3 regions of the Methylophilus sp. E2MeOHC9 genome follow, and region 1 is predicted to be linked to each of the others. Evidence: riboswitches for the same ligand, from Rfam matches in the RefSeq annotation. Region 1 holds a riboswitch; each other region holds the start of a gene.
The links. Region 1 has a riboswitch for cobalamin ahead of nrdA (class 1a ribonucleoside-diphosphate reductase subunit alpha). Riboswitches for the same ligand answer to the same signal wherever they lie in the genome.

Region 1 (4,176 bases):
CTCGCTGCAGACTGCGTCCAGATCTTTTTTGTAGGTATCGATAGGCAGGATACCTTTAGAGTAAGTGGTTTCCTGGAACGCGCCGCATGGGCCAAACTCACGTGACAGTTGTACCGAAGCCTTGAGCAGGTAGAACTGGATCGCCTCGAAAGTGCGGTGCGTCAGGCCCAGCGCTTCATCGCTAGTGTAGTTGGTGCCGTTTTTCGCCAGGTAATAAGCGTAGTTGATGACGCCCACGCCCAGTGAACGGCGCTTGTTGGTAGCACTCAGTGCGGCTTTGACCGGGTAATCCTGGTATTCAAGCAAGGCATCCAGTGCACGCACCACCAGGTCGGCCAGGCCTTCCAGCTCGTCCAGTGATTCCAGCGCGCCCAGGTTGAATGCAGACAAGGTACATAAGGCGATTTCGCCTTCGGTATCGTTGATGTCGTTCAGGGCATTGGTTGGCAGTGCGATTTCCATACACAGGTTGGATTGGCGCACAGGTGCCACAGCCGGGTCAAACGGGCTATGCGTGTTGCAATGGTCTACGTTCTGGATGTAGATACGGCCTGTACCGGCACGTTCTTGCATCATCAGCGAGAACAGCTCTACGGCTGGCAGCGTGCGTTTGCGTATGCTTGTATCGGCTTCGTACTGGGTATACAGGCGCTCGAACTCATCCTGGTCGGCAAAGAAAGCGTCATATAAACCAGGCACATCATGTGGCGAGAACAAGGTGATGTTCTGGCTCTTGATCAGGCGCTGATACATCAGGCGGTTGATCTGCACGCCGTAATCCAGGTGGCGCACGCGGTTTTCTTCCACGCCGCGGTTGTTTTTCAGTACCAGCAGCGATTCGACTTCCAGATGCCACAACGGGTAGAACAAGGTCGCGGCACCGCCACGCACACCGCCCTGCGAGCAGGATTTCACCGCAGACTGGAACAGCTTGTAGAACGGCAGGCAGCCGGTGTGTTGCGCTTCACCGCCACGGATTTCACTACCCAGGGCGCGGATACGGCCAGCGTTCACGCCTATACCGGCACGTTGCGAGACATATTTCACAATGGCGCTGGTGGTGGCATTGATGCTATCCAGGCTATCGCCACACTCGATCAGCACGCAAGAGCTGAACTGGCGCGTCGGCGTACGCACGCCGGACATGATAGGCGTAGGCAGCGAGATCTTGAAGGTAGATACGGCGTCATAAAAACGCTTGATCAGGTCCAGACGCGTTTGGCCTTTGTAGTTGGCGAACAGGCACATGGCCACCAGAATGTACAGAAACTGCGGACTCTCGTAGATCTTCTTGGTGACGCGGTTCTGCACCAGGTACTTGCCCTCCAGCTGCTTGACCGCCGCGTAGGAGAAGTTCATATCGCGCCAGTGGTCGATATAGCCATTCAGCACATCGAATTCTTCACGGCTGTAATCGCGCAGCAAGTGCTGGTCGTATTTGCCAAGCTCAGTCAGGTTAGTGACATGGTCAAACAGGTGCGGTGGCTCAAACTGGCCATAGGCGATCTTGCGCAGGTGGAAGATAGACAAACGGGCTGACAGGTACTGGTAATCCGGGGTTTCTTCCGAGATCAGGTCAGCAGCGGACTTGATGATGGTTTCATGAATGTCGTCAGTACGGATGCCATCGTAAAACTGGATATGGGAGCGCAACTCAACCTGCGATACTGACACATTGTTCAGACCCTGTGCTGCCCAGTCAATCACACGATGAATCTTATCGAGATTGATAGGTTCCTTGCGGCCATCACGCTTGGTGGCTTGCATGGATTCGTATTGTGACATTGATGGCTCCCAAATTCAGGAAGCGGAAGGACTACAGCAACGACGCAAAAGCAACACATATGCAGGCCGGGCAAAACCCGGCACCATGATGATAGCTCTGCTACTGCCGAGGACACCCCGCCTCAAACGTTAACAAGTAAAAAACTGACGGTCGGTCTCCTGGCTCTCAGGTCATGATTATTTGCGGTCGCCTTCCCGAATTTCTTCAGTGGCTTAAAGTGTTCGCAAACAACTCGCTGATCACAGTTGCGGGGGCAGCCCTGGCTTGATGACACCTGCGCGGGTTCACGCACCAGATTCCCTTTTAAATGCCGAAGAAGTGTTTCTTCTGCAAACCGTATGGATGCGACTATAAATCAATATCTATGGCTTTTCAATCAGACAAAACACAAGATATAGTTGTAAAGTCTCACTTTGCTATACAAGGTATTGTTTCTATTAAAGAATATATTCAAAGAATTTTTTTAATATATTTTTTGTGAAAATGCATTGCATTTTTAGTTGAATTGCGCATTGAATGTTACAAAGCTGAAACATTTTTATCCGCCTTATCAAAAGCAAAGGCCGGCCATGAAGGCCGGCCTTTAAACCGTCAACAATGAACCGGGTAAAGCCTGATTCATTGTCCATCTGCGACGACTAAAACCTTATATTAAAAACACCCTATGTGAGTTTAATAAAGTGTCATCTTATAAAGTACCGCGTATCGTCAGCATAAAGTTTTGCGGATCGCCGTAAAACGTTTGTAATGCATCCAGGTAGTAGTGCTTGTCGAACAGGTTGTTGATATTCAGTGCTGCTGTCCAGCGGTTATCAATCTTGTAGCTGGCCTGCGCGCTCCAGATGGCATAGCCACTTTGCTCACGCTTCACATTATCGACAGTCGTGGTGAACCCGGTTCTGCTTTGCATGACTACGCCGCCACCGATAGAGAATCTATCCCAGTCACCGTGCAACTTGTAGGTGTTCCAGGCGCGGAACAGGTTGCGCGGGTTATGATCGCCGTTCAGGCGCACGCCATTCAGGTTGGTATCACCGGCCATGACATATTTAGCATCATTAAAGGTATAGCCAGCAGATACTTGCCAGCCTGGCAGTACTTCACCGCTGATCTCAGCATCTATGCCCTGGCTTTCCTGCTTGCCGGCATTGATGTAGCAAGCGCCGCCGGAAGGTGAACCCGCACAAGTGACCGAATTCAAAGGGTCGATAATGGCGCCGTTGGACTGCTCAATTTTAAATAGCGTCAATGCCGTATTCAGTTTGCCTTGATAAAACTCGCCTTTGATGCCTGCCTCGTAGTTTTTGCCTGTCGCAGGTTGCAACGCGCCACCACCTGCGGTGAAGGTATTACTTTGCGGTTTAAAGATCTCCGTGTAGCTACCATAGAGTGACCAGTTGTCATTCAAGCTGTAAATCAGCGCAGCATAAGGCGTGACCTCGTTGGATTGCTTATAAGCGCCATTGAATGAGCTTTCATAGTCATACCAGCTGACCCGGCCACCCAGGATCAGCTTGAGCGGATCAGCCAGTTGTAACCTGACATTGCCATACAGGCCCTGCCTGGTTTCCCTGGAATCCAGCGCAGCAGCATAAACGCCTGGATAGACGCGTGGCACTTGTGACAGGTTCAGGTTATTGTAGTCAATTGGATATTGCGGTGTATAAGCGGTACGCGCAGTCCTGCTCGATGGCATCTCATTTTGCTGCCAGTTGGCACCGGCAAATACTTCATGCGTTTGCCCGAAAGCGTCAAACTTGCCGACCACCTGGGCGTCCAGTGCCGTGGTTTCATACAACACCCTGGAGAATTCCGCACGCAAATAACGCTGACCGGCCAGGGTTTGTGGATTAATCCTGTCATCCGTAGGGCGGATGATCTGGTCTTCCCTGTCATTACGCTGGTAAAGCGCACTTAGCTTGAACTTCCACGCATCATTAAAGTGATGCGTGATATCCGCAAACACTTCTTGCGTCTGGCTTTCATAACCGGTCCAGCTTGGGCCTAACGAGGTAGAACGTGGCAGGTTCAAATTGCTGCCATCGGTAGACATCGGCAAGCCACCGCGCCAGCGACCACCGTACTGGTGGAAATCCTGGTAACGCATACCGATGGCTGCGACCGTATTTTCGCCGAGGTCGGCTTCCAGCATGCCATAGAGTAACGGCAGTTTGCTTTGCGCTTCATCATAGAAATACTGTCTGTCTTCGTAACCGGCGATCAGGCGGCCACGCAGTGTGCCAGCTGCATTGAGCGGGCCTGTGATATCGGCGTCCAGACGGTAATAATCCCAGCTCCCTGCCCGTCCGGTCAGCTGCAACTGCTGCTCGGCCAGAGGCCGTTTGCGCACCATGTTCACGGTACCACCCGGGTCGCCATTGCCGATCAAC
Region 2 (4,176 bases), 1.3 Mb from region 1:
TTGGAGTGGTAAAACAGCACGCCATCGCCCACTTTCATTTGATCACGCATAAAATTGCGCGCCTGGTAATTGCGCACGCCATACCAGTCTATGCTTTGATTAGGCAGGCCCGCCAGATCATCAATCGAAACATCCGATGGTTCGGACTTCATCAGCCAATAACGTGCCATGTGTTAAAACCTTCTTCTCTCATGCAAATGTCCAGTATCATCAATGCCAGTGCCAGCAACCCTGACATCTTAAAACCCAAATATCATAAACCCCAGTATCATAAACTAAAGTCTCACCACATTACATCATGGCTAAAAACGTCCTCGGCACCCTGCTTATCCCTTGTAGCACGCATCCTGTCACCGGTTTTATGCGCGATGGCTGTTGCGGATTTCACCCGGAAGATAGGGGCAGGCATACGATTTGTGCAGAAATGACCGATGAGTTCCTGGCTTTTTCCACCGCGCAGGGCAACGACTTATCCACGCCTATGCCGGATTATGGCTTCCCCGGGCTGCATGCTGGTGACCGCTGGTGCGTATGTGCCCGGCGATGGCTGGAAGCCAGTGAAGCTGGTTATGCGCCGCCGGTAGTGCTGGAATCTTGCGATGAAAGTTGCCTGGAAGTCGTCAGCCTGGCTGACTTGATGTACCACGCCTTAAGGTAACGTGGCAGAAAGAGACACATGTGCTTTTGAGAAGGTGTATTAAGGGGTTACCTGAGCCATAATCCTGAACCAAAAAGTTCAGGTGGTAACAGCCTAAGGTACATTAGGTTCACACGCCAAGGGAGTCTTAAAAGATATCCCAACTTAGTGCGATCGCACAGCACCTGATGAGCCGAAACCTATAACAAAGACTAGTTCAAGGAATTTAGACTCAGGCAACGCCTTAATACACCTTCTTAAAAGCACACCGTATAAAAAATGATACGCCAATTAATAATATTGACGGTGAATATTTTATGAAGTTAAGCGGATTACAACAATTTATGTTGGCTGGATAACACTTCATCCATTTGCTGTTGCATGGTCGTGATGCGTTTTTTCACATCGCCCACATCCACGCCATCACTGCGGGTATTCAATAACTCATGCGTGATATTCAGTGCCGCCATGATCGCAATGCGCTCTACACTGACCATCTTGCCCGCATCGCGGATCTCACGCATTTTACCATCAAGGTAGCCGACCGCCTGCACGATCACATCGCGCTCTTCGTCGGTACACGTCACACTGAACGCGCGACCCATGATCTCAATATCGATTGGTTGTTTAGCCATCGTTTATTGACCTTCCTGTGGCAGCGCAGACAATAATTTTTCCAACTGTACACTGGCTTGCGTCATATTCAGCTTGAGCGATTGCGACTCTTGGTGCAGTTTCGTCACCTCCTGACGTAACTGGCCATTGTCTTCACGCAGGTGATGACACAGCGCAATTAACTTCGCCACACGCTCTTCCAAACTTTTCAGATCAGCATCCATCGAACCATTATCAATGAAAAAAATGATTGTGGTCAATAGCTAAGCGTAGTTTTTCAAAGTAAATTAACAATTTCAGCTTGCTTGTTCAATGAATGTTTGCTCGCAAAAGCAGGCGCTTTCAACTAAAATGAGCGCCAGTTGTCAGGTGCTCCGCGCTGTGTTCTTGCAGACGGAGTGAAACTGGGAAACAGGTGCGTGAATCCACATTCGCAATGCCTGTGCTGCCCCCGCAACGGTAAGCAAGTGCGGGTCTATCCATATGCCACTGAGTACACACTCGGGAAGGCGATAGATCAAAACTTGCAAGCCCGGAGACCGGCCTCACAACCAAAATAGTGTTGAAACACCGCGGGGTGACGGCGTTTAAGTCAGGAAATAGTCTTGTGGCTATTTCCAGCTTTATTACGTTCCTTTCCCGTAGTGATTCAACGTGATCATTACCGCATGCGGGGTCGCATGCCTACAGGAAAATCATGTATAAAAGCCTCATAAAAACACTTATTGCCATTTATCCGGCTTTAGCATTCTCAGAAGATATCTTTCGCGATAGTACTACGCAGCAAGCATCACTTTCCCTGAGTGAAATCAACGTTACTGCAGCCAGGACGCCTATATCGACAAAAACAGCTACCGGCGACATGACCATCATTGAACGCGATGAAATCGAGCGCCTTTCCGGTAGTGGTTTGGTCGATTTACTCAAATTGCAACCGGGAATACAGATTCTCACTAATGGCGGCATGGGCAATACCGCCAGCGTCTACATGCGTGGCACCAATGCTGATCAACTGGTAGTTATGGTTGACGGCATAAGAATCAACTCGGCCACAACTGGTACGACTGCCTTTGAAAACTTACCATTATCAACTATAGATCGTATCGAGATTTTAAGAGGACCCGCCTCTAGCCTATACGGTTCGGACGCTATTGGTGGCGTGATCCAAATCTTTACTCGCCGCGGATTAACCGACAAAACCAGCCTTTATGGCAGTGTCGGTGCTGGAAGCTATGATACCTATACAGGAAATGTTGGTCTGAGCACTCAATACAAAGCGTTGCAGTTTGGTGCTCAAGTGAGCAGCTATGACACGCGAGGCATTTCTGCCAGAAAAAACCCGCCCTTGGCACGTGACAGAGATCGCGATGGCTACCGCAATCTAGGCGGTTCTGCATTCGCCACACTCAATATCGCTGAGGGGCATAGCTTGAATCTGAATTTTTTCGGATCCGATGGCCAAAACCATTACGACAACAACAATGGATTCAACAACTATTCCACCATGCATCAGCAGGCCTACAGTGCCACGTTGAAAGATCAAATCACCGATTTCTGGAAAAGCACATTTAAATACGGCATCGGGCAGGACCGCTCATTTAACTTTGAAAGGCCAACCCGCCAAACCAGATTTCAAACGGATCAAACGCAGATCACCTGGCAACACGACTTCACGTTACCCATTGGCGTACTCACATTTGCTTATGACAGACTTGAGCAGGACGCTCTGACCTCTACCAATAGTATCCGCAATATCGATAAAAGCAGAAATAACGACAGCTTTACCCTAGGCTATGTCGGTCAGTATGAAGCGCATAGTACCCAACTGTCTTTACGAGAGGATCATAATACTCAGTATGGCAGCTTTGTGACTGGCGGTATCGGCTACGGCTACACGCTATCACCACAATGGCAAGTGACTACACAATATGGCTCAGCATTTAAAGCACCAACGTTCAATCAGCTGTATTTTCCCAATTTTGGCGACCCACTGCTCAGCCCGGAAAAGTCAGACAACCTGGAAGCAAGCCTTCGCTATCAAGGGGATCGCATGCAGGCCAAACTCACTTTGTTTGACAACCATATTCGCAACCTCATCCAGAATGCAGGTCCAGTCACAGCCACTTGCGGTGCTACGTTTGCAGGCTTCTGTCCGATTAATGCAGGTAAAGTAGAAATCCAGGGAATCACCACTGAAGCGATGTATGCGCTGAATGCAGACTGGCAAGTGTCTGGCAACGCGACCATCCAATCCCCACGTGTTGATGAGTCGAATAATTTATTGGCCAGACGAAGCCAACGCTATGGCAATCTCATCCTGCAATATAAATCGGGCGACTGGGACTGGAGCACGGAAGTCTCTGCTTTCTCGCCACGCTACGACAATGCCGCCAACACGACCACCCTTTCAGGCTATGCCTTACTTAACTCAACTTTAGGCTATAAATTGAGTCGTGACTGGAAACTGCAGGCACGCGCAAACAATATCCTGGATAAGGATTATGTACTGGCGAAAGTGAGCTCTACCGTCGATTACAACACGATGGGTGCGAATGTATTTTTCAGTCTTCACTATGACATGCATTAGGCACTGAATAACCGGTGGATTTTGACCAAGCCAGTTCGAATTGGGCTAAAATCCACCCCTGGCTAATTTAATAAAATTTGGGAGTCGTTGGCATGCCACGTAAAATTTCAACTCAATCTCTGGCAATCGCATTGGTCATTGCACTGATGGTCATCGTCACGCGCGGCCATCATTTCGCTTCAATCGATTTTCTGCCTAGCGCTTCATATGCCGCGTTCTTTATTGCGGGCTACTACTTGCGTTCCACCCTCCTGTTCGTTGCGCTGCTGGCTTTGTGTGCCGGACTGGATTTGGCGGCAGTCACCTGGGGTGGCGTCAGCAATTTCTGCGTCACACC
Region 3 (4,176 bases), 1.5 Mb from region 1:
AACCCCAAGCCTATCCCCAGCCAGCGATGCCACAGATGCAGATTGCGTAAAGTCAATAATCGCATCGAAGACGGTTAGTACCTGAACTCAGCCGTCAACTCCAGTTGTCTGGGCGCGCCTATGATTTGCTGTGTATTTCCGTAAGCCAATGCCGCGTAGAACTTATCTGTCAGGTTGCGTAGATTTGCCCGCAATGTGATCTGCCTGTTGATATTCCAGGCTGCGCTCGCATCGTAAACGGTGTAACTGTCCATGGTGATTGCGTTGGCGCTATCGGCATAACGCTTGCCAACGTATCTGGCGCCTACACCGGCTTCCCACTTAGGCTGCTGATAATATAACCAGGCATTAGCCACGCGCTCAGGCACATTCGAAGGCGTGTTTCCGGCACGTGAAATACCGGCATTGCCTTCTTTTAACTCGTCAAAACGAGCGTCCAGTATGGCTATATTGAAGTCCGTGCGCCAATTCTCGACGGGAAACAAGGTAGTTGCAAATTCAATACCTCTTGAAGATTGTTTACCACCCTGGATGGAAACCGATGGCGTGACCGGATCACGCGTGATGATGTCATCTTTAGCGATGTGATACAGGGCAAGGGTCATTTGGCCTTTAGCATCAGGCAGCAGGTGCTTAATGCCTATTTCCTCCTGACGGGACTTGGTCAGGTCGAACTGAGCGTTGGCCAGATTCAAGCCTAACAAGTTAGTCACCGGATCCGTGCCCCGGCTCATCTGCCCATACAAGGCAGTCTCTGGCGTCAAATCAAACACAGCCCCTGCGCGCCAGGTCAGCGGTGAGAAATCCTGATCAACATTGGCGGCGCCCCTGTAATCCTTACGATAAGTATCGATCAGATCCTTGCGCAGGCCAACGATCAGCTTTAAATGATCAGTCGCATTGAATGCATCCTCCACAAAGAAAGCCTGTTGCTTGAGATCAGCATCATAGTTTTTCAATACCGCCGTCGTGCTTCTAAACAGGCCGGGAGAGAAGTTATATACCGGGACACTGTCTGAAACAGTGTTGCCCGCATTGCTGCTATGCAGGAAATCTGTATGCGAGATCTCCCAACCCGCTGCGATACGGTTCTGATGTCCCAACAGAGTATCAATCGAGGCCAGCTCCATGCGGTTGCCATACTGGGTCTGTTCATGTTCGATCGCTAAAAAACTGCTGCGGGTGACACGATTAGTCGTCGTATTCAGTGCGTAGTTTTCTGCGTTACGCCATTCCCGGTCCGACTTGAACCAGTAAGTCTCATTCTTGAATTTCAATGAAGGGGTGATATCCCATTCGACCTTGGCGCGGGCACGGGTATCAACGAAATCCATTTTGTCATTGTCGACATTGAAATTGGCTTTACGTAATGCACGCGAAATATTGCCGTTCACTAACGGTGAACCATAAATGGCTGTCGGTGACTCTTCTGCATGGTCAAGCGTAAAACCGATCCGTAGATTCTCTGTAGGCGTGAACAGAAACGACGACATGATTTTTTTACTTTTAAAATCACCCCTATCTATGTATCCATTACCGCCTAACGCAGAGGCATCAATACGAAAAGCACCCATTTCACCGATGGCACCTGAGCCGCCGATACCGGTACGATAGTTACCGCGTGTCCCCAACCCGAACAGAGCTTCAAGCGATGTTTCCCGGCTAGCTTTTTTCCTGACACTATTAACCACACCTCCGGCAGAACCGTCGCCGAATATGACAGAAGCAGGTCCGCGTAACACTTCAATCCGCTCGTAACCCCAGGTATCTGAAGGATAAGTCAGCGTGCCAGCACCTGTGACCAGGCGGACACCGTCTTCAGCTTGTGCGACGGAGTTGTTGCCTGTGAATCCCCGTGATGAAAAGGATTGTCCATTGCCAGGCGTGCTGATATCAGTGATGCCGGTTGTACGGGTCACCGCTTCTTTGATGCTGATGTCGCCGCGTTGGCGGATGGTGTCGCTATCAACGACGTCAACGCTGGCAGGTGTCTCTTTCGCGGTCAGGTCCAATCGCGTTGCCGTACTATTGGTTTTATTGAGGTTGATTGCTGCCTTGGGTTCCGCGCGAGCTTTTACTACCACCTCGTCCAGCAAATCCTCTGCTGCGGATGCCATGCCGGAGAGCGCTGCCAATATGGCCACGCCCAATACCTTTTGTTTAAACATGATTTAATACTCCCTGAATACCATTCAAATTAACGCGACCAAACCGTCACGTACGTTGGTAATAGCAGGGTTCAAAGTAGACAGCCTCATTCGTGCCGGTTGCGACACGACTCAGCTTGTATATGCGGTGTTATAGATATGTAAACGGTGAATTGACATTCACTTCTACTCAGGAGCACCCCGCCCTAATTCGAACTCTACGACTACACCAGGGCAGGTCTCCTGACTCTCGGGTCGCTGCCTATTCGCGGCCTTCCCAAGTCATAAACTCAGTGGCTAGATGTGCGAACAGGCTATCCGATTACAGTTGCGGGGGCAGTTCCGGAATGGTCTCGTAATCTCTTGAGACGGCACCGGATTCCCTATTAATCTGCTTGGCTATGTTTAAGCATCGCCAAGCTGAACCATGGTGGGGCGAGTGTAAGTTTGTCGTGCTTTGGTGTCAATGCATAAACAAAAACTTACACACCAGATGCTGTACTTGCTGAGACTATCCGATTATTACAGCATTTAGCTTTTGGTCGGTCTATTCCTCAAATGGGGAATAAATTGAATTTCGTGACCATCTTCTTGAGGATACTCGAAAAGCCATGCATCCTATCCAAGCGCATGGCTACTATAAACATTAAGTTTAATACTTGGACTAACCCCAACTCCCAACCCAAGCCAATCCAACATAACGGCCAACGATTGCCACCGGGATTACCGCCGAATCAGCCAGCCTCTGATTGCTAGGCTATGGCTCAAGGCGTGTGACTATGGGCAGAGTTTGTGGCTGCGAGTGGATGAATTTTGGGAATGAGTTGCGGGTGAGCAAATGGTTAGAAATACTTAAACGCCAGAATTCTGAAAACTGTACGCTGGAGGATGTTTTGAATGAAAATAAAAGACCCAAAGTATCAACCTTGAGTCTTATTAAAATGTTGCCCATTTTGAGCAAACACAGCTCCTTACATCATGCGTTTCTTCGGTCTTTGAATTAACCCAATTAAACCTAATCCTGCAATTAACATTGCTAGGCTTTCAGGTTCTGGTACTGCAGTAATTCTGACATAGAAACCTTCTTCTTTTCCGGCTAGGTTAATACCAGATCCAACAATCGTATTACCATCTGCACTAATCCCTTGTGCGCTTACTAAACGAGTAAAACCTGACATATCGACATCTTTTTCAGTTAGCCAATCCATAAGGCTTACCATCCCATCGGCCTCTGTCCACAGAAATGCTTCCTCATCAAGCCAACTCGAAAAAGAACTGCCCACAATTACAGACCCATCCGCACTAACGCCTTCAGCATTACTATGAAGATGGTCAGCAGATAAGTACCCAAGGCCAACCATACCTTCAGTTTGAGTCCAGCGGAATGCTTGACGTGTAAAACCAATGGTAAAAGAGTCTCCAATGATTACTGATCCATCCGCACTAATACCAGTAGCATTACTTTGAAGATCATCTGCAAATAGATAACCAAGGCCAACCATACCTTCAGTTTGAGTCCAACGAAATGCTTCTAGACCACTGGTAGTCGAACCATTACCAATAACTACTGATCCATCCGCACTTACTCCACTTACAAAACTATGAAAATAACCTCCCGCCAAATCACCTAACCCGATCATTCCTTCAGTTTGAGTCCAACGAAATGCTTCCGTTTTGTAACCATTTGAGGACGTGCCGACTATGACAGATCCATCGGCGTTAACACCAAATGCTCTACTGTTAGAATCTCCAGGCAAATGCCCTAAATGAATTACTCCTTCACTTTCACTCCAGCTAGCAGCCACTGAACTGTCACTTCCAACAAATACAGTACCATCTGCATTGATCACCATACCACCAAAAAGTCCACCAGATAATTCTCGCACTCTAATCATGCCGTTTGCTTGCGTCCATATAGCGTTCCCATAGATTGGAAATCCATCATCTAGAGAACCAATCTGCATCTCGCCTGTTACCACCATTCCGTTTGAACTAACCTTGAGAGGGCTATAGTCGAATGCACCTAGCC

Region 2: it holds a riboswitch for cobalamin, as region 1 does, so the genes downstream of both, ACSSVF_RS05595 (TonB-dependent receptor domain-containing protein) here and nrdA (class 1a ribonucleoside-diphosphate reductase subunit alpha) in region 1, are expected to answer to the same signal.
Region 3: it holds a riboswitch for cobalamin, as region 1 does, so the genes downstream of both, ACSSVF_RS07045 (TonB-dependent receptor) here and nrdA (class 1a ribonucleoside-diphosphate reductase subunit alpha) in region 1, are expected to answer to the same signal.

What each region holds. Positions count from the first base shown of each region.
Region 1 is NZ_CP196024.1:2,981,515-2,985,690, forward strand. Features, by position in the region: gene nrdA (class 1a ribonucleoside-diphosphate reductase subunit alpha) at 1-1,785, opposite strand, end outside; cobalamin riboswitch at 1,918-2,140, opposite strand; gene ACSSVF_RS14230 (TonB-dependent siderophore receptor) at 2,475-4,176, opposite strand, start outside.
Region 2 is NZ_CP196024.1:1,183,900-1,188,075, reverse strand. Features, by position in the region: gene ACSSVF_RS05615 (EVE domain-containing protein) at 1-170, opposite strand, end outside; gene ACSSVF_RS05610 (DUF2237 family protein) at 299-658, shown strand; gene ACSSVF_RS05605 (cell division protein ZapA) at 970-1,272, opposite strand; gene ACSSVF_RS05600 (hypothetical protein) at 1,276-1,443, opposite strand; cobalamin riboswitch at 1,603-1,814, shown strand; gene ACSSVF_RS05595 (TonB-dependent receptor domain-containing protein) at 1,950-3,839, shown strand; gene ACSSVF_RS05590 (hypothetical protein) at 3,932-4,176, shown strand, end outside.
Region 3 is NZ_CP196024.1:1,464,700-1,468,875, reverse strand. Features, by position in the region: gene ACSSVF_RS07050 (PepSY domain-containing protein) at 1-65, opposite strand, end outside; gene ACSSVF_RS07045 (TonB-dependent receptor) at 75-2,168, opposite strand; cobalamin riboswitch at 2,364-2,592, opposite strand; gene ACSSVF_RS07040 (PEP-CTERM sorting domain-containing protein) at 3,119-4,176, opposite strand, start outside.